Aureimonas sp. SA4125: one gene and its partner. The protein of the gene in region 2 interacts with the protein of the main gene of each other region in a pairwise test. Links are inferred from orthologs where the notes say so. Each region holds a gene or a part of one and is shown on either strand. Other genes may lie near its edges. The genes, in order: Sa4125_RS20755 and ssb.

Region 1 (13,479 bases), 2.0 Mb from region 2 along the record:
TCGCTGACGCGCCTCGACCATTTCCGCTACGCCAAGGGCTCGACCTCGACGGCGGAACTGCGCGACCGCATGCAGCAGACCATGCAGTCCAACTGCGCCGTCTTCCGTACCGGTGAGATCCTGGAAGAGGGGCATCAGAAGATCCATCAGGTCTGGCAGGCCTCGGACGACGTGAAGACGACCGACCGCTCGCTGATCTGGAACACCGATCTCGTCGAGACGATGGAATACGACAACCTGATCGCCCAGGCCGTGGTCACCATGGACTCAGCTCTCGCCCGGCAGGAATCGCGCGGAGCGCACGCCCGCGAGGATTTTCCGGACCGCGACGACGCGAACTGGATGAAGCACACGCTGTCGTTCTGCGATGTGGCGGCCAAGACGGTGTCTCTCGACGACCGGCCGGTGCACACCTACACGCTGTCGAACGAGATCGACTACATCCAGCCGAAGAAGCGGGTGTACTGACAAATATGGCAGGGCGCCGCGGCGCCCTCAGCCCGCGTGCCGCCGCCCGGACGGCGGCACGAAACTGACGCGCACGGTGCGGCTGCCGCAGCGCGGGCAGCGCATCAGAGCCTCCAGCCGCGCGAGCGGACAGGCACGCCCGCGTGTCCACAGAAGCGTGGACATGTCGATCCGGTAGCGCTGGCGGCATTCGCGGATCGATTTCAGACCGTCGCGATTGCCATGGGCGCAGGCGACCCACAGCGTCCATCCGAGATCATGCGCTTCACCGAGGGAATCGACCATGGGCGCTTATCGCGCGAGTCGTGCGATAAGAACAAGTCATGAACATCACCCGGACGTACGCCTCGCGCGGATGTGAGCGTGCGTCAGGTTCGCTGCGCCGGATGGTGCGAAACCGGGTCCGGCCTGTTCCGCCGGGCGCTTCGGGTGGCAACTTTTCGCAGCAACGCCATCGGCCCGAAAATCGAGAGCGATCTTCGGGCCGATGTCTGGGTAGAAAAGTCAGGGAGATGTCTGCGCGTGCAAAAGCACGCCGGCCCCTAGCGCTGGGATTTCAGGTAATCCTTGCCGGCGCGGGTCGGGTACCAGCGGGTGTCGAGACGCTCGACGAAGCCGAGCTGGCGCAGGTCAGGAATGAGGCCGGTATCGGGAAGTTCGGCGGGAGCACGGACGAGCTTGATAAGCAGAGCGCGGCTCTCTGCCGTCATGCGGGGCAAAGCCATGGGAAAAATCTTTCAAGGGGTTTCTGCTCCTCCTATAGGCCTGTGGAAGGCCAAGTGCCAGCCTTGGCCTGATAACTCTTCCGCGGCACGGTGCCGCCCGCCCTCGGAGCGTGAGCGATGTGCAATCTCTATTCGTTGACCAAGGGCCAGGCGGCGATCCTCGCCTTCACGCGGGCCATGCGTGACACGACCGGCAATCTGCCCGTCATGCCCGGGATCTTTCCGGATTATCCCGCGCCGGTCGTCGCGACCATCGGGGGGGAGCGGACGCTCGCGATGATGCGTTGGGGCATGCCCGGACCCCCGCAGTTCGGCGGCGCGCCGATCACCAATATCCGCAACACGCGCAGCCCTCACTGGCGGCGCTGGCTCGGGCCACAGAGCCGGTGCCTGGTGCCGTTCACCTCGTTCTGCGAATACGAGGATACCAAGCCGCGCAAGACGCCGACCTGGTTCTCCGGCGACGCCGGCCGGCCACTGATGGTCTTTGCCGGTCTGTGGACGACCTGGCACGGGACCCGCGGGCCGAAATCCGCGCCGGTGGAGGGAGAGCACGCGCTGTTCGGCTTCCTCACCTCGGAGCCGAACGGGGTTGTCGGCCCCATCCACCCCAAGGCGATGCCGGTGATCCTGACGACGCCGGAGGAAATGGACGTCTGGATGCGGGCGGACTGGAGCGAAGCCTCTGCCCTGCAGCGGCCGCTGCCGGATGCCGCGTTGACGATCGTCGCCCGCGGCGATCGCCAGGACAAGGGCGGAGGCGAGGGCGACTGAGGCTCAGACGGTGGCGATGACCCGCAGCGAAGCCTTGGGAGGAAGTTCGTCGAACCCTGTCTGGTCGTTCGACACAACCCGGTTGCGGCCACCGATCTTGGCGCGGTAGAGCGCCCGGTCGGCGTCGTCGATGAGCTCGCCCGGCGACTGGCGTGGCAGGCAACTCCAGGTTTCGGTCGCGGCGCCGATGCTGACGGTGACGACGTCGGTCACCGTCGAGGTCTCGTGCTGGATCGCCAGACCTATGACTGCCCGCCGGATCGCCTCGGCGAGCTTGTGGGCACGGGCCTCCGGGGCATCGGGAAGAATGACGGCAATCTCCTCGCCGCCGTAGCGGATGACCCGCTCGTTGGTCGAGCTGACGCATTGCTGCACCGCCATGGAGACGAGTTGCAGACAGGTGTCGCCTGCCTGATGGCCATAGGTGTCGTTGAAAGGCTTGAAGCAGTCGACGTCGATCATCAGCAACGACAGCGGGCGCCCGGCTTCACGGCAGCGTGTCCAGAACTGCGGCATGGTCTCGTTGAAGTCGCGGCGATTGAACAATCCGGTCAGCGCGTCCGTCCGCGACAGCTCGACGAGCCCGGCTTCGACCACCTGCCGCCGATCGGCCTGGCGTGACAGTTGGAGCCCGGCGCCGCCGACGATGCAGATGACGCAAAAGAGGATCGGCAGGCGCATCATCAGGTCGCTGCGCCAGGACGCGAGGATCTGATCCACCGACAGTGTGAAGACGACGTATATCGGTTGGTCGGCGACCACGGAGAAGGCCTGGAGGCGATCTTCGCCGGTGACCGGCGAGGGAGAGCGGATGCTTTCGGAAAATTCTCCCCGGGAGACGGCCTCGATGTTGGGAGAGACCATAATCTTGGTGCCGATCCTGTCGGCGAGGAAGGGATAGCGTGAAAGGACCGTGCCGTCCCGGGACATCAGCGCGGCATGCCCGCCCTGGCTGCCGGCAAGCGTCGCATAGACGTTGGAAAAATACGACGCGTCGATCGCCGCCGACAGGATGCCACCGAAACTGCCGTCGGGCCGCGTGACGCGATGACCGACGACGATGTCCCACCTGCCGGTCTCAGGGTCACGCACCGGATTGCCGATGACGAGCGCGCGATCGTCTGCCTTCCGGATCTTCTTGAAGAGTTCGGTCCGGGAGATGTTGCGGCCGGCCGTCGCCGGCGAGGACGTCGCCAGCAGCCAGCCGGACTGCTCGGCATGGTAGTGTCCGCGCTCGTGGTGGAAATTCCGACATTGAAAGGTGTGGCTGAGGCGGTCACCGGATAGGGCGGCTAAGGTGGAGTTGCGAGACTTCAACCTGACCGGAGAACCCGATGACCGAGGACAGACTACCGCTTGCCGAGCTTTTTGCGAAAGCCGGGGACGGCGATTTCCTGAGAACGATAGCCGAGAGCGTGATGCAGCTCCTTATGGAGGTCGACGTTGAAGGCATGATCGGCGCCGGGCGCCACGAACGGACGCAGGAACGGGCGACTTATCGCAATGGCTACCGCGACCGCTCGCTCGACACGCGGCTCGGCTCGTTGCAGCTTCGGATACCCAAGCTTCGGCAGGGCAGCTACTTCCCGCCGTTCCTGGAGCCGAGAAAGCTCTCGGAGAAGGCCTTGGTTGCCGTCATTCAGGAAGCTTGGATCAGCGGCGTTTCCACCCGGCGGGTCGACGATCTGGTACAGGCCATGGGGCTGTCGGGGATCGGCAAGAGCACCGTATCGAAGCTGTGCAAAGACATCGACGAACGCGTCGGCGGCTTCCTCGACCGTCCTCTCACTGGCGACTGGCCCTACCTCTGGCTGGATGCGACCTACCTGAAGCAGCGCGAGGGTGGACGCATCGTTTCGGTCGCCGCCATAATCGCCGTGGCCGTGAACACGGACGGCAAGCGCGAGATCGTCGGCCTTCACATCGGCCCCTCGGAAGCGGAGACGTTTTGGTCGAGCTTCCTCAAGAGCCTCGTGCGCCGCGGCCTGTCCGGCGTGAAGCTCGTGATCTCGGATGCTCACGAAGGGCTGAAAGCCGCCATTCGCCGGGTGTTCAGCGCCTCCTGGCAGCGCTGCCGGGTGCATTGGATGCGCAACGCCCTGTCGTATGTCCCGAAGGCGCAGCAGAGCATGGCGGCGGCCGCGCTGCGCCAAGCCTTCGCCCAGCCCGATCGTGCTAGCGCCAGCCAGGCGCTGCGCCACGTCGCCGACCAGCTTCGGGGAAAGTGTCCAAAGCTCGGGGCCTTCATCGACAACAGCGAGACCGACGTGCTGGCGCACATGGATTTTCCCAGTCAGCACCGGACCCGGATCCATTCGACGAATTCCCTGGAGCGCCTGAACAAGGAGGTGAAGCGGCGTGCCGACGTCGTCGGAATCTTCCCGAACGAGGGATCCATCATCCGGCTCATCGGCGCCGTCCTTCTCGAGGCCAACGACGAATGGCAGATCCAGAACCGCTACATGCAGACCGAACCCATGGCCGACCTCATGGCCATGGGCAACACTGCAAAACCCGAACAGATTTCCACCGAAGTCGCCTGAAACGGAGCCGCTTCAGCTACACTCAATTTCCACCACGTTGACGGACACGACCGCTCGGCATAGTCGAGCGCACGAATGCGGGGAACACGCAGCAGGAGTTCGGCCATGTCGGCCTGGACCGCCTGCAGCTTATTGCGGGTCGGGACGTTCTCGCCGATGAGCCGGGAAAGCGAAATGAGGGCGAGGTCGGCCATCTGGAAAGTGTCGCCGGCCTGATGCGCCAGCGACTTCGCCAGCGTTTCCGCCTGCGCGCCCGCATTGCGCAACGCCTGTTCCTTGGCACTCAACTCGACCCAGTACGCACATGCGACGATGAGCAGGACGATCATCGCCGTACACGTTCGAAGCCAGAAGGGCAGCTGGCGAGATCTCAGGCTGAGGGATGGCCGCGTCACCGAAAGTTCCCGTCTGACTACCACGCGACCACCTTAGGGGGAGGGCGTTACCAATTGGTTCGTTTCGCTGAGGACTCGATTGTCCTTAATCCTTACGAAGCAGGGAAGCCAGGTGATACCTATCAGCACCTTGCTGAGAATTGGTATCTCTGGCGAGCATGATGCATGCGCACATTTTGCCGGCTTTGGACAGGATTGCGAAGGGCACTGTGCGCAAATGGCATTCGGTGACGCAAAGTCTCGCCATGGAAGGCCGCGGACGCTAGGTTCCCGGCGGGACACCGACAAGCGGCCCCGAAACGGTCGCGCGATTTCCTTGGGAGAATGAGTTTCATGCATACAATCATCCGTATCGGCCTGCCGGCTCTCTTTGCCGCGAGCCTCCTGGCCGCGCCAGCTTCGGCCCAGTCCGGCGCGACACCTGTGGCACCGCCCGCCGCGGCTCCCGTGACGCCGGGCGCGGTCACGGAAAAGCAGTTCGATATTCCGCGTGTTGGCGACAAGGAGGGCCAGATCGAATTGATCAGCGGCCTGTGCGCCGTCCAGATGAAGGAGATGTCACCGCCGGCCTGCAGGTGCCTCGCCACCGAGGCACTGACCCGCCTGTCGGATCCGCAGCGCGACTATATGATCGCGACCGTCGTGTCGCCCCCTGTGGCCGACAGGATGCTTGCCGACCGCCGCGTGGGGCAGGTCGACCAGCAGGTCATCTTCGCCTTTCTGGATGCGACCTCGGCAGCCTGCGCGACCGGCACCTTCGACGCCAGCAAGCCTGCTCCCGCCTTCCCACCGGCCGCGACGCCCGTGGCGCCGTCGCCCGCGCCCGAAAAGCCGGCGCAGTAGGCAGCGCCCCGCTCCGGTCCGGACGGACAACCGGAGCATGGGCGGGAGGCGCGTCGTGCCTGCCGCCCCGTTTCAAACGTTTCGCAGGTGCAAACTGGCAAACCCCGGTAGGTCAAGGGGTGCGGCGTATTCGCGACTGGTATTTTGCGGTGCACCTGGCTATGTTTCGACCGATTCCAAACAGGCACCGGGTATCTCCATGGTCGAGCTCACGCTTCCGAAAAATTCGCGCATTGCCGGTGGCAAGGTCTGGCCGAAGCCGGCGAACGCCACGAATGTGCGCGAGTTCGGCATCTACCGCTGGTCGCCCGACGATGGCGAGAACCCACGGCTCGATACCTTTTATGTCGACATGGACGATTGCGGGCCGATGGTCCTCGACGCGCTCCTGTGGATCAAGAACAAGGTCGACGCGACGCTGACACTGCGTCGCTCTTGCCGCGAGGGCATCTGCGGCTCCTGCGCGATGAACATCGACGGATCCAACACGCTGGCCTGCACCAAGGGCATGGATGAGGTGAAGGGGGCGATCAAGGTCTACCCGTTACCGCACATGCCGGTCATCAAGGATCTCGTGCCGGATCTTTCGGTGCCCTATGCGCAATTGCGCTCGATCGAACCCTGGCTGCAGACCGAGACGCCCGAGCCGCAGAAGGAATGGCGTCAGAGCCACGACGACCGCGCCAAGCTCGACGGCCTCTACGAGTGCATCCTGTGCTTCTGCTGTCAGACGTCCTGCCCTTCCTACTGGTGGAACGGCGAACGCTATCTCGGCCCCGCCGTACTCCTGCAGGCCTATCGCTGGCTGATCGATTCGCGCGACGAGGCGACCGGCGCCCGGCTCGACGAGTTGGAGGACCCGTTCCGGCTCTACCGCTGCCACACCATCATGAACTGCACGCAATCCTGTCCAAAGGGTCTCAACCCGGCCAAGGCGATTGCCGAGATCAAGAAGATGATGGTCGAACGCCGGGTCTGACAGGACGCTGGCCGCCGGGTCCATGGCCGAGCGACGGTGCTGCATCACGCCGCGATCACGGAACCGTCTACGCCGCTGGCGGTTCTAGTTGCGAGATATACAGCGGGATAGGCCGCTGGTTTCCCGTCATCGAAAGGACTCACCCATGGCAAAGTCGGCCACCGCCACGCTTCATCCCAGCAAGAACCCGCAGAAGGAAAACGTTCGCGGCGCCATGGTGCAATTGCTGCAGAAGCATCTGGGAACGGCGATCGACCTGTCCTATCAGTGCAAGCAGGCGCACTGGAACGTCAAGGGCATGAACTTCATCGCCGTGCACAAGCTCTTCGACGAGCTGCACGAGGCGACCGAGGTCTTCGTCGACCTCATCGCCGAGCGGATGACGGGTATGGGCGGCCAGGCGCAGGGGACGGTTCAGGCTGCCTCCGCCAACACCGTCCTCGAACCCTATCCGCTCGACATCGTGAAGTCCGAGGATCACCTGCGTCGGCTGTCCGACTCCTACGCTGCCTGGGGCAAGGCGCTGATCGAGGGTATTGAGGAGGCCGACGAGGCCGGCGATGACCTGACGGCGGATCTGTTGACGGAAGTCGGCCGCGGCATCAGCACCGGCCTGTATTTCCTGGAAAGCCATTTCCAGGTCGAGGACGCCGGTCATTCGACCTGATCGGGTGGACGGGTGGCATCAGAGGGCGGCGCGCGAGCGTCGCCCTTTTTCGTATCCGGAGTGGGAGGGACGGAGATGGCTGAGCCCTCGCAGGCGCCCGGCACGCCGAGCGGCACGCCAGGCCCGGCCGTCACAATCGGACGACCGCGCATTTGCCGCTGTGCCTGCCGATGACCCGCGTCGTCCTTGCAGGATGTGGTCACGCCCATCTTGAAGTCGTGCGATCCGCCCGCGCCTTTTCGGCAGTGGGGGCCGAGTTGGTGCTCGTCGATCCCGGGCGGTTCTGGTATTCCGGGCGCGGCAGCGGTCTTCTGGGCGGCCGTTTCGGCGAAGCGCATGCGGTCATCGATACACCGCGTCTGGCCGCCGCCTGTGGCATCCGCCTCGTCGCCGATCGGGTCGTCGGGCTCGACCGTGCGGCCTCGGCGATCCTTCTGGCTTCGGGGGAGCGGCTCGGCTTCGATCTCCTGTCCTTCAACATCGGCAGCACCGTTCGCCCGCCCGGAGGGCTCGAAGCCGGACAGGGGGCAAAACCGATCGCCGCCCTGGCAAGTCTGCGCCAGCAGCTCGCGGCGCAGGGCGGACCGGTGCGGGTCGCCATTATCGGCGGCGGAGCGACGGGCTGCGAACTGGCCGGCAACCTCCTTCATCTCAGGCGCGCCGCCGGGCGGCCGATCGCCGTGACGCTGGTCTCGGCGGCAGCAACCCTCGTGCCTGCCGCGCCGCGCGGCGTGCAGGCGGCGGCGCTCGACAGTCTGGCGAAGCGGGGCGGGCTCGTGCATCTGGGTCAGTCCGTTGCCTCGGTCGAGGCGGGCGCATCGGCCGAGGCGGGCGTCCTGACCCTGTCTTCGGGCGCTCTCGTCCCCTTCGACCACCTTGTTCTGGCGACTGGGCTCGAAGCCGATCCCGTCGTCCACAATCTTGGAATTGCTTCGAGCAAAGCCGGCTTGCGCGTTGGCGAGACGCTGCAATCGATCGACGATCCCCGGATCTTTGCGGCCGGCGACTGTGCCGCGATCGAGGGGCACGACCTGCCGAAACTCGGTGTCTACGGCGTGCGCGCCGCGCCCGTGCTTGCGCGCAACCTCCTCGCCACGCTCGCCGGCTCGCCGCTCGAAACCTACCGGCCGCAGCGCCATGCCCTGTCGATCCTCGACCTTGCCGACGGGCGGGGACTGGCGATGCGGGCGGCATTCTGGTGCGGCGGACGGGCAGCCCTTGGCCTGAAGCACTTTCTCGACCAGCGGTTTATCGATCGCTACCAGAAGCTCTATGCCCGCAACTGAGCGCCGGGCACCAACAAAAAAGGCGACCGTCGCCGGCCGCCTCTTTCTCTAAAGTGCTCTTTCCGCCGCCTGCCTGTGTGGCAGGGGTTCGATCTGGCAAAGGCTCAAATCAGGCGATGGTCTGCCCCGACTTCTTCCAGTCGGACAGGAAGGTCTCGAGGCCCTTGTCGGTCAGCGGGTGCTTGACCAAAGCGCGGAGCGTCGAGGTCGGCACGGTGGCGACGTCGGCGCCGATCAGCGCGGCCTCGCGGACATGATTGAGGGTGCGGATCGAGGCGGCGAGGATCTGCGTCTCGAAATCGTAGTTGTCGAAGATGCGCCGGATGTCGGCGATCAGCTCCATGCCGTTGATGTTGATGTCGTCGAGCCGGCCGATGAAGGGCGACACGTAGGTCGCACCGGCCTTGGCGGCGAGGAGTGCCTGCGTCGCCGAGAAGCAGAGCGTGACGTTCGTCTCGAAGCCCTCGTCGGTCAGGGCCTTGCAGGCCTTGAGGCCGTCGAGCGTCAGCGGCAGCTTGATGCAGACATTGCTGGCGATGGCGGCGAGCAGCTTGCCCTCGCGGATCATCTCCTCGGCGGTGAGCGCCGTCACCTCGGCGGAGACGGGGCCCTCGACCGACTCGCAGATCTCGGCGATCACGTCCCGCATCGGGCGATTGGCCTTCAGGATCAGCGAGGGATTGGTCGTCACCCCGTCGATCAGCCCCGCCTCGTTCATTTCCCGGATTTCGCCGATATCGGCCGTGTCCACGAAGAATTTCATTGTTCAGCTCCCTTCGAGCAGCGCGGAACTCTCATCCGCAGTGTCGACGTTCCCTTAGCAACCTTCGCGGCCTCACGCTACACGGAGCGGGTGATGCCGCCATCGATGCGGATGTTCTGTCCGGTGATGTAGCGCGCACGGTCCGACGCGAGGAAGGCGACGAGGTCGGCGACTTCCCCGACCGTGCCGTATCGCCCCATCGGGATGCGTTTCCGGCGATCCTCCTTTTCCGGCAGGCTGTCGATGAAGCCGGGAAGGACATTGTTCATCCTTATGCCGTCACCGGCATACTGGTCGGCATAGAGCTTTGAAAAGGCGGCGAGCCCGGCGCGAAAGACGCCCGAGGTGGGAAAGGCCGGCTCGGGCTCGAAGGTCGCATAGGTCGAGATGTTGACGATCGCCCCGGACTTCTGGGCCTGCATGGCTGGCGTCACCAGACGGGCCATCCGGATGACGTTGAGAAGGTAGAAGTCGAGGCCCGTGTGCCAGTCCTCGTCGCTGATCGAAAGGAGCTCTCCCTTCGGCCCGTGGCCGGCGCTGTTGACGACGGCATCGATCCGGCCCCAGCGTGCGAGCGTGGCATCGACGAGGCGAGCGAGGTCGCCGGTCTCGAGATTCGAGCCGGTCATGCCGAGGCCGCCGAGTTCGGTGGCCAGCGCCGCGCCCTTGCCGGAGGATGAGAGGATCGCCACCTCGAAACCCTCGGCGGCAAGCCTGCGCGCCGCGCCCGCGCCGATGCCGCTGCCGCCGCCGACGATGATCGCCACTTTCGCCTGTGCCATCCAACCCGCTCCTTTTTCATCTGTTCGTCGGTCGTCCCGGGTCGTAAGACCGGGCCTGCCCCAGTGTTCCCCGCCGCCCCCGTTGCGGCAAGCCAGGTCCCTTGCCATCTCGACCATGTCCTCCGCCATCGGCCAACTTTTTCCAGCAAGGACCGTGCCGGTGCTGGTGCCGCTGCCGACGGAGCGGCCCTATTCCTATCTCGTGCCGGACGGGATGGAGGTCGCGCCGGGTTCGATCGTGCAGGTGCCGCTGGGGCCTCGCCAGGTGGCCGGCATCGTCTGGGACGAGGCGGGCACCGATTCGGTCGATCCGAAGAAGCTCAAAGCCATCACCCATGTCTTCGATTGCCCGCCGCTCGATGCACCGATGCGCCGCTTCATCGACTGGGTCGCCGACTACACGCTCTCGCCCCCCGGCCTCGTCGCGCGGATGGCCCTTCGCGCGCCCGTCGCCTTCGATCCCGAGCCCTGGATCGAGGGATTTGCCGCGACCGGCAGCCTGCCGCAGCGGATGACGGGCGCGCGCGAGCGGGTGATGGCGGTTGCCGAGGAGGCGCCGGCCTGGTCCCGCTCGGGGCTTGCGCACGCGGCCGGGGTCTCCGTCTCGGTGGTCGAGGGCCTCGTCAAGCTCGGGGCTTTCGCGCCCGTGCGCCTGCCGCCGCCGCCCGCGGTCGCCGAGCCGGACATCGCCTTCGGCCGCGCCGAACTCAACGCGGAGCAGGCCGAGGCGGCGCGCGCGCTCGTCGCGGCGGTGACGGCCGAGAGCTTTGCCGTCACCTTGCTGGAGGGCGTCACCGGTTCGGGAAAGACGGAGGTCTATTTCGAGGCGGTGGCGAAGGCGCTGGAGATGGGCCGGCAGGTGCTGATCCTCCTGCCCGAGATCGCGCTGACGCAGAGCTTCATCGACCGTTTCCACCAGCGTTTCGGTGCGCCGCCGGCGGAATGGCATTCCGACGTCACGCCGCGCATGCGCGAGAAGGTCTGGCGGCAGGTGGCGGAGGGGCGGGTGAAGGTCGTCGCCGGCGCGCGTTCCTCGCTGTTCCTGCCCTTTCAGAATCTTGGTCTCATCATCGTCGACGAGGAGCACGACCCCGCCTACAAGCAGGAGGAGCGCACTTTCTACCACGCCCGCGACATGGCCGTGGTGCGCGCCTCGATCGGGGGTTTCCCGGCGATTCTCGCCTCCGCGACGCCCTCGATCGAGAGCCGCGTCAACGCCAGCAGCCAGCGCTACGGCCATGTGCAGCTGGCGGCGCGTTTTCGCGAGGCCGCGCTGCCGACGCTGACGCTGGTCGACATGCGCCGCCATCCGCCGGCGCGGGGAAAATTCATCTCGCCCGTGCTGCTGACGGCGATCCACGAGACGGTGGCCCGCGGCGAGCAGGCGCTCCTCTTCCTCAACCGCCGTGGCTATGCGCCGCTGACGCTCTGCCGTTCCTGCGGCCACCGCTTCCAGTGCCCGGACTGCTCGGCCTGGCTCGTCGACCACCGGCTGCGAGGCCAGCTGCAGTGTCATCACTGCGGCTTCAACAGGCCCCGGCCGGATTCGTGCCCGGAATGCGGCACGCTCGATCATCTCGTCGCCTGCGGCCCGGGCGTCGAGCGAATCGCCGAGGAAATGCTCGTCGCCTTTCCCGAGGCGCGCACGATCCTCCTCTCTTCCGATCTCGCCGGGGGACCGCGGCGGCTGAGGCGCGAGCTCGACGCCATTGCCGGTGGCGAGGCCGACATCATCATCGGCACGCAGCTCGTCGCCAAAGGCCATCATTTTCCGCTGATGACGCTTGTCGGCGCGGTCGACGCCGATCTCGGCCTGTCCAACGGCGATCCCCGCGCCGCCGAGCGCACCTTCCAGCTGCTGCACCAGGTGACCGGCCGCGCGGGCCGCAGCGGGCGGGCCAGCCGCGGCCTGATCCAGACCTACCAGCCGGAGCATCCGGTGATGCAGGCGATCGCCTCGGGTGCCTCGGAGCGATTCTACGAGCGCGAGATCGGCGAGCGCGAGCGCGCCGGCCTGCCACCTTTCGGACGGCTCGCCAGCATCATCATCTCGGCAGACACGCGCAAGGAGGCCGAGGACCACGGGCGGGCCCTCAGGCGCGCGGCAGGGGAGGATGGCGAGATCGAGGTGCTGGGCCCGGCCGAAGCGCCGCTCGCCGTGCTGCGGGGGCGCTACCGCTTTCGCCTGCTGTGCCAGGGCGGACGGCGGGCACCGCTGCAGGCCTTTCTGCGCGCCATGATCGCCGCCGCGCCCCCGCCGCGGGGCTCCGTGCAGGTGCAGGTCGACATCGACCCGCAGAGCTTTCTGTAGCGCTGCGGCCTATTGCAGCACCTCCGCCGACTGTCGCGGACGCCGATCAGTGTCTCGAGGCTTTACCGTGCTCGACGCGGCGTCTAGTCAGCGGCGATCCGAGCGACCGCGCCGACGAGGAACACAGAAGATGGAATTCTCCCTGCCACAGACGAATGCCGACACGCTGGCCTTTGCCGCCGCGGCGGTGACGGCGTTGATCGGCCTGTTCGCCCTGTTCATGCCGGGCGTCGCCCTGCGGGCGCTGCGGCTGGCCGTGCATCCGAACCGGCCGGACGCCGTCGCCGAGGCCCGCTCGACGATCGGCGGCTTCATGCTCGGCACCGGCGTGATGTCGCTTCTCCTCTTCGACCAGCCGATGGTGCAGATGGTGCTGGGCGCCGCCTGGCTCTTCGCCGCCTTCGGCCGCTTCGTCGCGATCCTCTCCGACAAGGCCTCGACCGTCTATCACTGGCTGCTGCTCTCTCTCGCACTGGCCCTGGCGGCCATGCCGCTGGCGGCGGCTTTCGGCCTCGTCGCGAGCTGAGCCGCCAATGCGGAACCCCGCCTTGCCCGCCGATCGTCCCGCGGTGCCGGAAAAAGCGGCGAAACTCGCGCCGGCAAAGCCGTTCCGGCGTTGTCGATGGCAAACCGCTATGCTAGAGGGTCCTTGCCTCCCGCATGTGATCGGCCTCGAATGAGATGGTCTGGCGGAAATAATCTAACGGTTTCAGGTCTCTAAGGCGCTTTCGCTAGGGCGATTGGGTCGACGGGCTGAACAATATGGAAGAGAAGCGGTCGTCCGTGGCAACATCATCCTCTCCCGTCTCGGGAGTCGCAGAACGCTACGCTCTGTCCCTCTTCGAGCTTGCTCGCGAGGAAGGCTCGATCGACACTGTCGAGTCCGAGCTGAACCAGTTCCAGGCCCTTATCGACGAGAATGCGGACTTCCGCCGTCTGGTCG
Region 2 (15,511 bases):
CCACCATAGAGGATGCGCACGGCAACGCCAATCTCCGGCCCGAAGCGATCGTTCAAGGTGTTGCGGATGAAGCCGTGGACCTCCTCCACATCGGCGACTGTCGCTGTCTTCCCCGTCCCGATCGCCCAGACCGGCTCGTAGGCGACGACCGTCGACCGCGCCGTCACGTCATCCGGGAGCGAGAGCGCGAGCTGGCGGGCGATGACGTCGAGCGTCCTGCCGGCGCCGCGCTCGTCTTCCGTCTCGCCGATGCAGATCACCGCGACGAGGCCGGCGCGCCAGGCGGCAAGAGCCTTCCCGCGGACGATCTCGTCGCTCTCGCCATGGTCCGCGCGCCGTTCCGAATGCCCGACAAGAACATGACTGGCCCCGAGATCGGCGAGCATCTCGGCGGCGATATCGCCGGTATGGGCGCCGGAGACGCCGGAATGGCAGTCCTGCCCACCGATCGCCACCGCCTTGCCGGCGACCTCGATGGCTTGCGAGATCAGCGTCGCGGGCGGACAGATCAGCATGTCGCAGCGGGCCGCAAGCGCCGCCTGTGCTTCGACGATCCGGCCGAGTTCGGCCAGAGCGGCTCTGTCGCCGTTCATTTTCCAATTGCCTGCGATCAGCGCACGATTGCCCATTCTATCCTCCAACAAGCGTATCGGCGCCCCCGCTGCGCCTGCCTAGCGGCGGAGAAACGCGAAATCAATCATGGTGCCGACTTGCGCGCCGGCACAGCATTTTCCTAATAGAGCGTGAAGCCTGCCGACGCGTCCACCGGCGGGGCCTCCCTCGGTCGTTCGTGGCGACCATGGAGCTGAAATCGCGGACATGAAGACGCTCGCGCCGCGCGGACGTCTGCGGGAGAATCCGATCGATGATGAACAGCCTTCGCAAGAGCGTTTCCGGCGGGGTGGCAAAACTGCTGCTCGGTCTTATCATCATCGCTTTCGTCGTCACCGGCTTCTCCGAGTTCTTCACCGGCAGCTCGTCCAATACGGTCATCACGGCCGGCGAGAGCGAAGTGACGACGGAGGACTACCGCCTGGCCTACCGTCAGGCCGAAGTGCAGCTGTCGCAGGAACTGCAACGACGGCCGACGCGCGAGGAAGCCATCGCGAACGGCATCGACCAGCGTGTCCTCAGCCAGCTCGTCGCCGAGGCCGTCCTCGAAGAGCAGGGCCGCGAGATCGGTCTCGGCCTCTCGGAAGAGCGTCTGGCCCGGCTGATCGCCGACGACCCGTCCTTCCACGACCAGGCCGGCCGGTTCTCGCGCACGAACTTCCGCGATCTCCTGGCCAATGTCGGGATGCGGGAAAACGACTTCATCCGCAACCGCGAGCAAGCGGCCGTGCGCAGCCAGATCGTCGATGCGATCTCCGAGGGCGCGACGGCCCCCGAACTCGTGAAGCAGGCCTTTGGCCTTTACAACGGCGAGCGGCGCACAGCGGACTATCTGACGATCGCGCCCGCCGCGGTGCAGCCGATCGCCGAGCCCGCCGACGACGTCCTGCAGACCTATTTCGACACCAACAAGCAGCGCTATGCGGCGCCCGAGTACCGCAGCATCGCCTATGCCACCCTGACGCCCGAGGCGATCGCCGACCCGGCTGCCGTGACAGAGGCCGAGATCAAGGCGGCCTACGACGCCGACAGCCAGAAATTCACGACACCCGAACAGCGGCGGATCCAGCAGATCGTCTATCCCGACCGACCTGCAGCAGAAGCTGCCAAGGTATCGCTGGCCGCCGGCAAGACGTTCGACGACCTCGCCACGGCGAGCGGCCGCAGTGTCGCCGACACGGAGCTCGGCCTTCTGACGAAGGCCGCGATCCCGGTGCCGGCCATCGCCGACGCCGCCTTCGCGCTCGGTGCCAACGCGGTATCGGACGTCGTCGATGGTACCTTTGGTCCCGTCCTCCTGCGCGTCACCGAGATCCAGCCCGAAATCAAGAAGCCGCTCGCGGAGGTCCAGGAGGACATCCGGAGAGACATATCGCTGCAGGCCGCGAGCGAAAAGGTCCGTGCGGCCTATGATGCCTACGACAATGCCCGCGGCGGCGGCGCCGACCTCGCCGAGTCCGCCAAGGAGGCCGGGCTCGAGGTGAAGACGATTCCCGCCATCTCGCTGGCCGGCCAGACGCCGGAAGGCAGCACCGTCCCCGATCTGCCGGAACAGCAAGAGATTCTGAAGGTCGCCTTCGAGAGCGATGTCGGCGTCGAGAACACGCCGGTCACCGTCGGCTCGACCGGGTTCGTCTTCTTCGACGTGACCAGGATCGACGAGGCGCATGACCGGCCGCTGGCCGAGGTGAAGGATCAGGTCGTTGGCGACTGGAAGGCCGAAGAGACCCGGCGGCTTCTCGGCGTGAAGGTCGAAGATCTGAAGAAGCGTCTGGACGCCGGCGAAACGCTCGACGCGCTGGCGGCCAGCGAGGCCCTGCCGAAGCAGACGGTCAATGCCGTAACACGGCGCAGCGGCGTCTCCGAGATCGGCGCCGATGGCGTCCGCGCCCTCTTCTCCGGGGTCTCCGGCCTCGTCGCTACGGCCGATGCCGCGGACGGTCAGTCGAAGCTCCTGATCAAGGTGACGCAGGTCGCGCCGCCCGCCGATCCGATGTCGAACTTCCCGCAGGGCCAGACGGCGCAGCTCGACTCGATGCTGGCGAACGACTTTCTCCAGTCCTACGTGAACCGCCTGCAGAGCGAGACGTCGGTCGTGACCTACCCGGCGACGATCCGCGCGGTACAGGCTTCGCCGCAATGACGAACACGCTGAAGCCCTTTCTTGCCAAGGTCGCCGGCGGTGCCGCCCTGTCGCGCGCCGAAGCGGAGGAGGCCTTTGGCGTCATGATGGCCGGCGAAGCGACCCCGTCGCAGATCGGCGGCTTCCTGATGGCCTTGCGGGTCCGCGGCGAGACGGTGGACGAGATCGCGGGGGCCGTCGCCGTCATGCGGGCAAACATGCTGAGGGTCGTGGCGCCCGCCGACGCGGTGGACATCGTCGGGACCGGCGGCGACCACGCCGGAACGCTGAACGTCTCGACCTGCGCCGCCTTCATTCTCGCCGGCTGCGGCATCACCGTCGCCAAGCATGGCAACCGCGCCCTCTCCTCGCGCTCCGGCTCTGCCGACGTCCTGATGGCCCTCGGCGTCAAGGTCGATCTCAGCCCGTCCGAGATCTCGCGCGTGATCGCCGAGGCAGGGCTCGGCTTCATGTTCGCGCCGACCCACCACGCCGCCATGCGCTTCGTCGGCCCGAGCCGCGTCGAGCTCGGTACCCGCACCGTCTTCAATCTTCTCGGGCCCCTCGCCAATCCGGCCGGCGTCGAGCATCTCCTCGTCGGCGTCTTCTCGCCGGACTGGCTGATGCCGCTGGCAGAGACGCTGCGTACCTTGGGAGCGAGAAACGCCTGGATCGTCTACGGCGACGGCCTGGACGAAATGACCGTCTGCGGACGCACCGATATCGTCACGCTCCGCGATGGCGTCATCGACCGCTTCCATATCGAGCCCGAGGAACTCGGCCTTCGACGCGCCGACCTTGCCGAGATCAAGGGCGGCGACGCGGAGCACAATGCGGTGGCGCTGCGCGCGGTGCTGGAAGGCGATATCAACGCCTATCGCGACATCGCTCTTCTGAACACCGCCGGCGCGCTGGCCATGGCCGGGCGGGTCGAGAGCCTCAAGGCTGGCCTGGTGCTGGCGCGGGACTCGATCGATTCCGGGCGGGCACTTGCCGCCCTCACCCGCCTCATCGCGGCAACCAACCGGGGCGGCGCGGCATGACCGACATCCTGAAAGCCATCGAGACCTACAAGCGACAGGAGATCGCCGCCGCGAAGGCGGCCCGGCCGGAAGGCGAGATGCTGGCACTGGCGCGCGCCGCCGATCCGGTGCGCGGATTTGCCGACGCCCTCGGCCGCAAGCATGCCGCCGGCGACTTCGCGCTGATCGCCGAGGTCAAGAAGGCCAGCCCGTCGAAGGGCCTCATCCGCGCCGATTTCGACCCGCCGGTTCTCGCCCGCGCCTACGAGCGCGGCGGCGCCGCCTGCCTCAGCATCCTCACCGACGGGCCGTCCTTCCAGGGTAGCCCGGCCTTTCTCATGGCAGGACGCGCGGCGACATCCCTGCCCGCCCTGTGCAAGGATTTTCTCTTCGACCCGTACCAGGTGCTGCAGGCCCGGGCGTGGAACGCCGATGCCATCCTGATCATCATGGCGGCCGTGGACGACGCCTGTGCGGCGGATCTCGAAGCGGCCGCCATCGATCTCGGCATGGACGTCCTCGTCGAGGTGCACGACGCGGCCGAGATGGAACGGGCGCTGACGCTGCGCTCTCGCCTCATCGGCATCAACAACCGCGATCTCAGGACCTTCGACACCGATCTTGCCGTCGCCGAGCGACTGGCGCCGCTCGTGCCGCCCGATCGGCTGCTCGTCGGCGAAAGCGGCATCTTCACCCCGAGCGACTGCGCCCGGCTGCAGCGCGCCGGCATCTCGACCTTCCTCGTCGGCGAGAGCCTGATGCGGCAGGACGACGTCGAGGCCGCCACGCGCCACCTCCTCGCGCGGCAGCCGGTCGGGACCGCCGCGTGAGCGGGCTCACCCATCTCGACGCCACGGGCGCGGCCGCCATGGTGGATGTCGGCGACAAGGCCGAAACCGTTCGCGTGGCGCGCGCCGAAGGGCTGGTGCTGATGGCGCCGGAGACGCTGGCGCTGATCGAGGCGGGAGGCGCCAAGAAGGGCGACGTCATCGCCGTCGCGCGCATTGCCGGCATCATGGCGGCGAAGAAGACCGCCGATCTCATCCCGCTCTGCCACCCCCTGATGCTGGAAAAGGTCTCGGTCGAAATCACCGCCGAACCCGCGCTGCCGGGCCTGCGCGTGACCGCGACGGCGCGCGTCAGCGGCAAGACCGGCATCGAGATGGAAGCGCTGACGGCGGTCAGCGTCGCCTGCCTCACCATCTACGACATGGCCAAGGCCGTCGACCGCGGCATGGAGATTTCCGGCATCCGCCTGCTCCAGAAGTCGGGCGGCCGTTCCGGCGACTGGTCGGCCACCGCGGAGCCGGCGTGACCCTGATCTCCGTCGAGGCTGCCTTCGCCCTCCTGATGGATGGCGCCGTCCCCGTCGAGGGCACGGAGACGATCGGCCTCAACACCGCATACGGCCGCATTCTCGCCAGCGATCTGGCTGCCCTCCGCACCCAACCCTCCTTCGCCGCATCGGCGATGGACGGATACGCGCTGCGTGCGTCCGACGCGACCGCCTCCGGGTCGCGCCTGCGGGTCGTCGGTGAATCAGCCGCCGGGCGCGCCTTCGGGGGGCGCCCCGGCCCTGGCGAGGCCGTCCGCATCTTCACCGGCGCGCCTGTGCCGGAGGGATGCGACGCCATCGTCATCCAGGAAAACGCCGACCGGGTTTCGGACGGCGAGGTCCTGCTTCTGGAGGCCGCCGTCCCCGGACGCCATATCCGCAGCGCCGGTGCCGATTTTTCCGCCGGCGCCGTGCTGCAGCCGGCGGGGACGCGCCTGTCCGCCGGGGCGATCGCGCTGGCTGCCAGCGGCGGATACCCCGAGGTGTCGGTCCGACGGCGTCCGCGCATCGCGGTGCTGGCCACCGGCGACGAGCTCGTCCTGCCCGGCGAGAGCATCGGTCCGTCGCAGATCGTCGCGTCGAATTCCTATGGCGTCGCGGCGATGGTGACGTCGGCCGGCGGCGTGGCCCTCGACTACGGCATCGCGCGCGACGATGCCGCCGAGATCGGCGGCTTTCTCGACCGCGCCCTCGCCGAGCACGTCGACATCTTCGTCACCATCGGCGGCGCCTCCGTCGGGGACCACGACCTCGTCGCCGACGTGTTCGCGCAGAAGGGCGTCACGCCGGATTTCTGGAAGGTCGCCATGCGTCCGGGCAAGCCGCTGATGGCAGGTCGCATCGGCTCGATGCGACTTGTCGGACTTCCCGGAAATCCCGCGTCCAGCCTCGTGGCGGCGACGCTCTTCCTGAGACCCCTCGTATCGACGCTGGCCGGATGCCCGAGCGCTCCGATGTACCGCAACGCCGTTCTCGGCACCGATATGCCGGCCAATGATCTGCGTGCCGATTTCATCCGCGCGACGCTTGGCGAGAGAGAGGCCCTGACACCGGTCGTCATGCCCATCACACGCCAGGACTCCTCCCTCCTCTCGGTCTATGCCCGGGCCGACGTACTGCTCCGGCGCGAGCCGTTCGCGTCCGCCGCAAGAGCCGGCGACCCCTGCCGCTACATCCTGCTCGACTGAGGCAGTCGCGCCACCGCCCCTTGCGGAACACAACTAGAACAGATAGGTTTGTTCAGGTTTTGTTTTATAGGGATTCTCACCGATGCTGACGCGCAAGCAGCACGATCTGCTGATGTTCATTCATGGACGGTTGCAGGAAGTCGGCGTGCCGCCGTCCTTCGACGAGATGAAGGATGCGCTGGACCTCCGGTCGAAATCCGGCATCCACCGGCTGATCACCGCACTCGAAGAACGCGGCTTCATTCGCCGCCTGCCGAATCGCGCTCGCGCGCTGGAAGTGTTGCGACTGCCCGATTCGGTGACGCAGATGCCGAAGCGGACGGCGTTCACGCCGAGCATCGTCGAGAACTCCCGGGCCCGCACCGAGCCGGTGGCCGAAGTCGCCTCCCTGCAGAAGCGCCCGCGCGCCGTCTCCAACGAGAACAGCGCGGTCGGCATTCCGATGATGGGTCGCATCGCCGCGGGCGTTCCGATCGCCGCGATCCAGAACAACACGCAGCAGATCTTCGTGCCGCCCGACATGCTGGGTGCGGGCGAACACTTCGCCCTGGAGGTCAAGGGCGACTCGATGATCGAGGCGGGCATCCTCGACGGCGACACCGTCGTCATCCGGCGTGCCGACACGGCGACGCCTGGAGACATCGTCGTCGCCCTCGTCGACGAGGAGGAGGCGACGCTGAAGCGCTTTCGCCGTCGCGGCAACACCATCGCCTTGGAAGCGGCAAACCCGGCCTATGAGACCCGCATCTTCGGATCGGACCGGGTCAAGGTCCAGGGCCGCCTCGTCGGGCTGATTCGACGGTACTGACAAACGCCGGGGCCTCTCGCAGGACATCGCGCCTGCCCGCCGGTGCATCCCTCCCCGGTTGCGTCATGGAGACGAGGATGCAGCCGATGCGGGCTGGGCCAACGTCGGTGTAGTCTGCCGGCCGTCAGGCGTGATCCGCTCGCCTGCGGGGCTGACGCCGAGGAGCGAATCCGCCGGGTCCGATTGCGCCGACGAGTCCGGCTGTGCCGACGAGTCCGGTTGTGCCGACACGTCTGGTTGCGATGACACCGCGGTCGAGGGGTTCCGCCAGGTCTCCGGCCAGGGTGCGTCGCGGTGGCGATTCCAGGGCTCAGGCGCGGAATCGATCGATGCCACCTGGCGCGGCCCGGGGCCATCGCCGTAGACGGCGATCGAGCCGCTTCGGCGCAGGGTCTTGAGCGTCAGCAACATCGCGCCGGAGCGGCAGGCATCGAGCCGGATGGCGCGCGCCACGATGGCGACATCTCCCTCGTCGCAGGCCCGGCCGGTTTGCCGATAGTCGTCGGTCCAGGTCACCCGGATACCGCCTCTCGTCGTCGCACGGCAGAAGGCCATCGGCCTTTGTCGTCGCGAACTGGCGATTGTCGTGGGTTTTACGCCAGCGGACTGAAAGGTCTTTGCCCCGGCGGGCGGAAGGCCTGGCGCCGTGGCATTGTCGGCGGTCGGAGCAGAGTCGGCGGCGGCCGTGACCCTGGCGGGGAAATTTGACCCTTTGTCCGGGGCCGGTGAAAGCGCTTCGCATTGAAACGAGAGCGCCGGCCGGCCAGCCGGCGCCTCGAAGCCAGCACCCGGCTGTTCCGGAAAGGCCCTCACCCACTGCTCCTGCACGAAGGCATTCGGCCGCGGCAGCCGGGGGATGAGACGATGCGCCTCATCGATCATCGCCACCTGCCGGCCGTCCTCGAAGACGAGGAGGTCCGGCCGCGTCGAGCGGTCGGGCGCAAGGAGGAGGCCAATGGCGGCAAGTGGAACGGCGACCCAGCGCAGGCGGCTGGAGAGGAAGCAGAGGAAGGCGAGCGCGAGGGTCAGCGCGAGGAGACCGCTCGCCGTCATGATGCCGGTCGGCTCGTCCGACAGACGATCGTGCAGGAAATGCGCGATCTCGAACACCAGCGTCAGCCCGTATCCCATCAGTACCAGCAGCGGCGAATCGAGACCCAGCGGCATCGCCACCATGGCGATCAGCGCCAGGGGCATGATCCAGAACGAGAAAAGCGGCACGGCGAGAAGGTTGGCGACCAGGCCATAGGGCGCGACACGCTGAAAATGATAGGCGGCATAGGGCGCCGTCGCGGCCCCGGCGATCAGCGACGCTGCGCCGAGGCCAACGAGGAAGAGCAGGGTACGCGTCGGCCAGGCACGCGACCTCCGGTCTTCCTCCCGCGTCGCCCGCCACCGCGAAAATCCGCCGTAGACGCCGACCAGCGCGGCCGTCGCGCTGAAGGACATCTGAAAGCTAGCCGTCATCAGCGCATGCGGTTCGAGCGCGAGGACGATGATCGCCGCGATGGCGACATTGCGCAGCGTCAGCGCGGGCCGGTCGAACAGCACGGCGAGAAGCACGATCGACAGCATGACGAAGGAGCGATCGGAAGCGATGTTGCTGCCGGAGAGGAGGAGGTAGAAGCCGGCGATGCAGAGCGCCACGACGGCGGCGATCTTCTTTACCGGGAGCATCAGGGCGCACCAGGGGATCGCGGCCAGGATCACCCGGACCACGGCCATGGCAAAGCCTGCCACGAGCGCCATGTGGAGGCCCGAGATCGACAGGACATGCGACAGGCCGGTGGTGCGCAGCCAGCTTTCGACGTCGTCGGGAATACCGGCCCGGTCGCCGGTGATCAGCGCCGACGCGACGGCCCCTTCCGCGCCGCCGATGCTGCTGCGAATACGCGCGCTGACGTCGAGGCGCAGGCGCAGGATACGCTGGCCCGGCGACAATTCCGTCGGCGGGGCCGCCTCATCAGCCCTCTCGGGCGGTCCGAGGGCAAAGCCGGTGGCGCCGAGCCCGGCGAAGAAATTGCCGAAGGCAAAATCGTAGCCGCCGGGATAGGCCGGCCCCGACGGTGCGCGCAGCCGAACGAGCCCGCGATAGCGGCCGCCGATGCCGATCGGCTCGTGGCGGCTGGAGACGAGGATCTGGACGCGCTCGGGCGCGCGCGACAGATGTGGCCGCTCGGTCCCGGTGATATCGACGCGATAGCGATAGCGCCCCTTGGCGTCCTGGTCGCGCCAGGCGACGGTACCCTCGATCCGTACCGTCGCTTCGCCGGCAAAGATCGTCGTGCCCGTGCGCTGCATTTCCCACGCCGCAAAGCCTAAACCGGCAGCAGCCGCGGCAAGCGCTACGATAAAGGTTTTTGCGGCAGACCGTCCTGCCAGGCGACTCCCTAGCAGCAGCATGACCGTGAAGAGCGCCAGCAGGCAGAGGGAGGAAGGCGTCGGACCCGAGAAATAGGCTCCGATCCCCAGCATCAAGGCGGCCGGGATCATAAAGAAGCCGGTGCGCTCTCCCGCCTCTATATCGACCTGGCGCGACAGCCATTCGGAAATGCCGTCCCTCGCCCTGGCAAGGTGCTGTCCGAGCGTGAGCCTCGGCCGCACTGCGCCACGCGCGGTCGCCGACCGATCGCCGATCCCACCCTCGCGCCCGCCCTCGGCCGCACTCATGCGCGCCCTCGCCGCCTTGTCTCTCCCCCACCCTATGCTACACAGCCGCAGGAAAATGACGATCCGAAAACGATCGCCTCCGGGCGAGTGGAGACCTGATGACGAAACCCGTCGTGACCCGTTTCGCGCCCTCGCCGACCGGCTTCCTGCACATCGGCGGCGCCCGCACGGCCCTGTTCAACTGGCTGTATGCGCGGCGCATGGGCGGCAAGATGCTGCTCCGAATCGAGGACACCGACCGCGAGCGGTCGAGCGAGGCAGCTGTGGTGGCGATCATCGAGGGCCTTGCCTGGCTTGGCCTCGACGCCGACGAGCCACCGATTTCGCAGTTCGAGCGCGCCGCGCGTCACCGAGAGGTCGCCGAGGAAATGGTGGCGGCCGGCAAGGCCTATTACTGCTATGCCTCGCAGGCGGAGCTCGACGAAATGCGCGAGAAGGCCCGCGCGGAAAAGCGCCCGCCCCGCTATGACGGGCGCTGGCGCGACCGCGATCCGTCCGAGGCACCGGAAGGCGTCAAGCCGGTGATCCGGCTCCGCGCGCCCCAGGAGGGCGAGACCGTCGTCCACGACCAGGTTCAGGGCGAGGTCCGCTTCCCCAACCGCGATCTCGACGACATGGTGCTTCTGCGCTCCGACGGCTCGCCGACCTACATGCACGCCGTCGTCGTCGACGACCACGACATGGGCGTCACCCACATCATCCGCGGCGACGACCACCTGACCAATGCCGGCCGCCAGACGCTGATCTATCAGGCGATGGGCTGGGAAGTGCCTGTCATGGCGCACATCCCGCTGATCCACGGCGAGGACGGCGCAAAGCTATCCAAGCGCCACGGCGCGCTCGGTGTCGATGCCTATCGCGGGCTCGGCTACCTGCCCGAGGCGCTCCTCAACTATCTCGCCCGTCTCGGCTGGAGCCATGGCGACGAGGAAATCATGTCGATCGGGAACATGATCGCCTGGTTCGACATCACGGACGTCAACAAGGGCGCCGCGCGCTTCGACTTCGCCAAGCTGAACGCGCTGAACGGGCACTATCTCCGCGCCGCGCCCGACGCCGATCTCGTCGACCTCCTGATGACCGAGCGCGACCATCTGCCGAATGGCGATATCCTGAAGCAGAAGCCCGACGCAGAGACAATTGCTCTCCTGTCGGCCGCCATGGCGGGATTGAAGGAGCGCGCGAAAACCCTCGTCGAACTGACTGATTCGACATCCTATCTCTTCGCCGCGCGCCCGCTGGCGATGGAGGACAAGGCCGAGGCGATCCTCGCCGAAGGCGGCCGCGCCATCGTCAGGGATCTCGCGCCGATGCTTGCGGCGGTCAGCGACTGGAGCGCGATTCCGCTCGAGGACGCCGTACGCGCCTATGCCGAGGAGAAAGGCCTGAAGCTCGGCAAGGCCGCGCAGCCGCTGCGTGCCGCGCTGACAGGGCGCACCACGTCACCGGGCGTCTTCGACGTGCTCGCCGTGCTCGGCCGCGACGAAGCGCTGGCGCGGCTGAAGGATCAATCGATCTGACTGGCAATTCAGCAGATTGGATCGCAGTGCGGCGCAATATGTTCACCTGCTACGCAACTTGTCCCCTTTCCGGGATTGGAGTAGGCAGGTTCCATCGAGGTGTGCGCTGCGAAAGCCTCGGCGCTCGCGTCTTTCAAGGAAGGGGATACGCATGACGGACCACTCGGCGACGATCGCACTGGGAGACAAGACGGCAACCTGCGAAATCCGAAGCGGCACGATGGGCCCGGATGTCGTCGACATTGCGACCCTCTACAAACAGACCGGCACTTTCACCTACGACCCCGGTTTCTCCTCGACCGCGTCCTGCGAGTCGAAGATCACCTATATCGACGGTGACGAAGGCGTTCTGCTGCACCGCGGTTATCCCATCGATCAGCTGGCCGAGAGGGGCGATTTCCTCGAGACCTGCTATCTCCTGCTCTACGGCGAATTGCCGACCGAGCGCGAGATGTCCGACTTCGTCTACCGCGTCACACGGCACACCATGGTGCACGAGCAGATGTCGCGCTTCTACTCCGGCTTCCGCCGCGACGCCCATCCGATGGCCGTCATGGTCGGCTCGGTCGGCGCGCTCTCGGCCTTCTACCACGACTCGACCGACATCGCCGATCCGCACCAGCGCATGGTCGCCTCGATCCGCATGGTCGCGAAAACCCCGACGCTCGCGGCCATGGCCTACAAGTACCATATCGGCCAGCCCTTCGTTTACCCGCGCAACGACCTGTCCTACGCCGAGAACTTCCTGCACATGTGCTTCGCGGTCCCCTGCGAGCCCTACAAAATCAATCCCGTCCTCGCCCGCGCCATGGACCGGATCTTCATCCTCCACGCCGACCACGAGCAGAACGCGTCGACCTCGACGGTGCGCCTTGCCGGTTCGTCCGGCGCCAACCCGTTTGCCTGCGTCGCCGCCGGCATCGCCTGTCTCTGGGGACCGGCGCATGGGGGCGCCAACGAGGCGGCGCTGAACATGCTGATGGAAATCGGCACGGTCGACCGCATCCCCGAATACATCGCCCGCGCCAAGGACAAGAACGACCCCTTCCGCCTGATGGGTTTCGGCCATCGCGTCTACAAGAACTACGACCCGCGCGCCACGATCATGCAGAAGACCTGCCACGAGGTGCTGGACGAGCTCGGCATCAAGGATGATCCGACGCTGGAAGTGGCGATGGAGCTGGAGCGCATCGCGCTGACCGACCCCTACTTCATCGAAAAGAAGCTCTACCCGAACGTCGACTTCTATTCCGGCATCACGCTGAAGGCGCTGGGATTCCCGACGACGATGTTCACCGTCCTGTTCGCCGTCGCCCGCACCGTCGGCTGGATCGCGCAGTGGAAGGAAATGATCGAGGACCCGCACCAGCGCATCGGCCGCCCCCGCCAGCTCTATACCGGCGCGGCGCTTCGCGACTACGTGGCCGTCGGCGACCGCGCCTAGGCCTGCCGCGCACGTTTCTGCCAGACGGGCGCTTCGGCGCCCGTCTTCGTTTGAATGACAAGGGCGCTTCGGTGCCGCTACCGCCTATGAAAATGCCGGAGCGACCAGTTGGCCGCCCCGGCAGGACTGAACGTCGCCATGCAGGCGTGATGTCAATTTAGAACGGAATCTCGTCATCGAGGTCGCGGGACGATCCGCCACCGCCACCGCCACGGTCGTAACCACCCCCGCCGCCGCCACGATCGTCGCTCGGGCCGCGATCATAGCCGCCGCCACCGCCCCGACTGCTGGAGCCACCGCGCTCGTTGTCGCCGCCGCCGGAGCTGTCGCCACGTCCGCCGAGCATCTGCAATTCGCCGCGAAAACGCTGCAGCACGACCTCGGTCGCGTATTTCTTCTGGCCCGACTGGTCTTCCCAGGAGCGCGTCTGGAGCTGGCCCTCGATGTAGACGGTCGAGCCCTTTTTCAGATACTGCTCCGCGACCTTCACGAGGTTCTCGTTGAAGATCACGACGTTGTGCCACTCGGTCTTCTCCTTGCGCTCGCCCGAGGACTTGTCGCGCCAGGATTCCGACGTCGCGATGCGCATGTTGACGACGGCATCGCCCGAGTTGAGGCGCCGCACTTCCGGGTCGGCGCCGAGATTGCCGACGAGGATCACCTTGTTGACGCTGCCTGCCATGTCGTTTGTTCCTTCCATTGCTCGCCGCATCGCCGGCATTCCGGGCGCACCTTAAAGCACCCGTTGCCGTCCCGCCTGCCTGACGGCGCTGTTTCCACAGGCGCAGCCATGACCCGGTTTCCACAGGCGACGTCGCGGCGAGGCTTTCCCTTGCGCAATGTTCGTATTATGTTCCGGATTAGTCAACGGGGCGTGTGTCCGCCGAATGATTCCCACGGGTGCGCATCTCGACATCCCCGCGCGAATTTTTATCTAACGCTGGGCGTTCCGCAATTTCGCCGGATCGCACCCTCCTCAAAATCAAGCGACAGTCGATGCCCGAACTGAAGACGATCTCCATTCGCGGCGCGCGCGAGCATAATCTCAAGAATGTCGACATCGACATTCCCCGCGACAAGCTCATCGTGATGACGGGGCTGTCCGGCTCCGGCAAGTCGTCGCTGGCCTTCGACACGATCTATGCCGAGGGGCAGAGGCGCTACGTCGAGAGCCTGTCGGCCTATGCGCGCCAGTTCCTCGAGATGATGCAGAAGCCCGATGTCGACCAGATCGACGGCCTGTCGCCGGCCATCTCGATCGAGCAGAAGACGACCTCGAAGAACCCCCGTTCGACGGTCGGCACCGTCACCGAGATCTACGACTATCTCCGCCTTCTCTACGCCCGCGTCGGCGTGCCCTATTCCCCGGCGACGGGCCTTCCGATCGAGAGCCAGACGGTCAGCCAGATGATCGACCGCGTCCTGGCGCAGGAGGAAGGGACCCGCCTCTACCTGTTGGCGCCGATCGTCCGCGGCCGCAAGGGCGAGTTCAAGAAAGACCTCATCGAGCTTCAGAAGAAAGGGTTTCAAAGGGTTCGCATCAATGGCGAATTCCACGACATCGCCGACGCACCCGAACTCGACAAGAAGTTCAAGCACGACATCGACGTCGTGGTCGACCGCATCGTCGTGCGCGGGGACATCGGCGCGCGCCTGGCGGATTCGCTGGAGACGGCGCTGCGGCTTGCCGACGGCATCGCGGTCGCGAAATTTGCCGAGGGGCTCGACGAGAACGGCAAGCCGAAGCAGCTGATGTTCTCGGAAAAGTTCGCCTGTCCCGTCTCCGGCTTCACCATTCCCGAGATCGAGCCGCGGCTGTTCTCCTTCAACAACCCCTTCGGCGCCTGCCCGAAGTGCGACGGGCTTGGCGCGCAGCAGTCGATCGATCCGAAACTGATCGTTCCGGACGAGGCGATGACCCTGAAGCAGGGTGCCGTCGCGCCCTGGGCGAAATCGACGTCACCCTATTACGGCCAGACGCTCGAGGCGCTCGGCCGCGAGTTCGGCTTCAAGCAGACCGATCGCTGGGACAGCCTCTCCTTCGAGGCCCAGTACGCCGTCCTGCACGGCACCGGCACGAACAAGATCGAATTCCGCTACAATGACGGGATGCGCGCCTACAAGACGACCAAGACCTTCGAGGGTGTCATCCCCAATCTCGAGCGGCGCTGGAAGGAGACCGATTCCGCCTGGATGCGCGAGGAGATCGAGCGCTTCATGTCGGCGACGCCCTGCCCTGCCTGCAAGGGTTACCGGCTGAAGCCCGAGGCGCTGGCGGTGAAGATCGCGGGATGCCATGTCGGCCAGGTGACCGAGCTGTCGATCCGCCACGCGCTCGAATGGTTCGAAGCGCTGCCGGAAAAACTCAACGACAAGCAGAACGAGATCGCCGTCCGGATCCTGAAGGAGATCCGCGACCGGCTGCGCTTCCTCAACGATGTCGGCCTCGACTACCTCACGCTGTCGCGCTCCTCCGGCACGCTGTCGGGCGGCGAAAGCCAGCGCATCCGCTTGGCGTCGCAGATCGGCTCCGGTCTCACCGGCGTGCTCTACGTCCTCGATGAGCCCTCGATCGGCCTCCACCAGCGCGACAATGCGCGCCTCCTCGTCACGCTGAAGCACCTGCGCGACATCGGCAACACGGTGATCGTCGTCGAGCATGACGAGGACGCGATCCTGCAGGCCGACTACGTCGTCGACATGGGACCGGCCGCCGGCATTCACGGCGGTGAGATCATCGCCGAAGGCACGCCCGACGAGGTGAAGGCCAATCCGCGCTCGATCACCGGC

Evidence for each region.
Region 1: the proteins of ssb (region 2) and Sa4125_RS20755 interact in binary tests that used the Escherichia coli proteins (3 or more experiments, as listed by UniProt). The link is inferred for Aureimonas sp. SA4125 from one-to-one orthologs.

The regions. Positions count from the first base shown.
Region 1 is NZ_AP025032.1:4,397,306-4,410,784, reverse strand. The notes cover bases 10,021-12,938. They hold Sa4125_RS20755 (primosomal protein N'), read left to right. Parts: upstream 10,021-10,340; coding sequence 10,341-12,536; downstream 12,537-12,938. Other genes in these bases: Sa4125_RS20750 (DUF4345 domain-containing protein), read left to right, coding at 12,667-12,938; Sa4125_RS20760 (SDR family oxidoreductase), read right to left, coding at 10,021-10,225. Outside these bases: sdhA (succinate dehydrogenase flavoprotein subunit), read left to right, coding at 1-468; Sa4125_RS20815 (hypothetical protein), read right to left, coding at 496-753; Sa4125_RS20810 (hypothetical protein), read right to left, coding at 1,011-1,193; Sa4125_RS20805 (SOS response-associated peptidase family protein), read left to right, coding at 1,311-1,967; Sa4125_RS20800 (GGDEF domain-containing protein), read right to left, coding at 1,971-3,284; Sa4125_RS20795 (IS256 family transposase), read left to right, coding at 3,302-4,510; Sa4125_RS20790 (hypothetical protein), read right to left, coding at 4,426-4,839; Sa4125_RS20785 (hypothetical protein), read left to right, coding at 5,239-5,748; Sa4125_RS20780 (succinate dehydrogenase iron-sulfur subunit), read left to right, coding at 5,948-6,727; DNA starvation/stationary phase protection protein Dps, read left to right, coding at 6,873-7,394; Sa4125_RS20770 (FAD-dependent oxidoreductase), read left to right, coding at 7,565-8,680; fsa (fructose-6-phosphate aldolase), read right to left, coding at 8,790-9,443; more of Sa4125_RS20760, read right to left, coding at 9,521-10,020; more of Sa4125_RS20750, read left to right, coding at 12,939-13,062; Sa4125_RS20745 (F0F1 ATP synthase subunit delta), read left to right, coding at 13,320-13,479.
Region 2 is NZ_AP025032.1:2,398,669-2,414,179, forward strand. Bases 11,642-14,566 are described here. They hold ssb (single-stranded DNA-binding protein), read right to left. Parts: upstream 13,404-14,566; coding sequence 12,879-13,403; downstream 11,642-12,878. Other genes in these bases: gltA (citrate synthase), read left to right, coding at 11,642-12,721; uvrA (excinuclease ABC subunit UvrA), read left to right, coding at 13,718-14,566. Also shown: tpiA (triose-phosphate isomerase), read right to left, coding at 1-629; Sa4125_RS11120 (SurA N-terminal domain-containing protein), read left to right, coding at 866-2,755; trpD (anthranilate phosphoribosyltransferase), read left to right, coding at 2,752-3,777; indole-3-glycerol phosphate synthase TrpC, read left to right, coding at 3,774-4,586; cyclic pyranopterin monophosphate synthase MoaC, read left to right, coding at 4,583-5,071; gephyrin-like molybdotransferase Glp, read left to right, coding at 5,068-6,279; transcriptional repressor LexA, read left to right, coding at 6,362-7,087; Sa4125_RS11150 (ComEC/Rec2 family competence protein), read right to left, coding at 7,151-9,757; gltX (glutamate--tRNA ligase), read left to right, coding at 9,856-11,277; more of gltA, read left to right, coding at 11,429-11,641; more of uvrA, read left to right, coding at 14,567-15,511. UniProt on the Escherichia coli protein: Plays an important role in DNA replication, recombination and repair. Binds to ssDNA and to an array of partner proteins to recruit them to their sites of action during DNA metabolism. Acts as a sliding platform that migrates on DNA via reptation.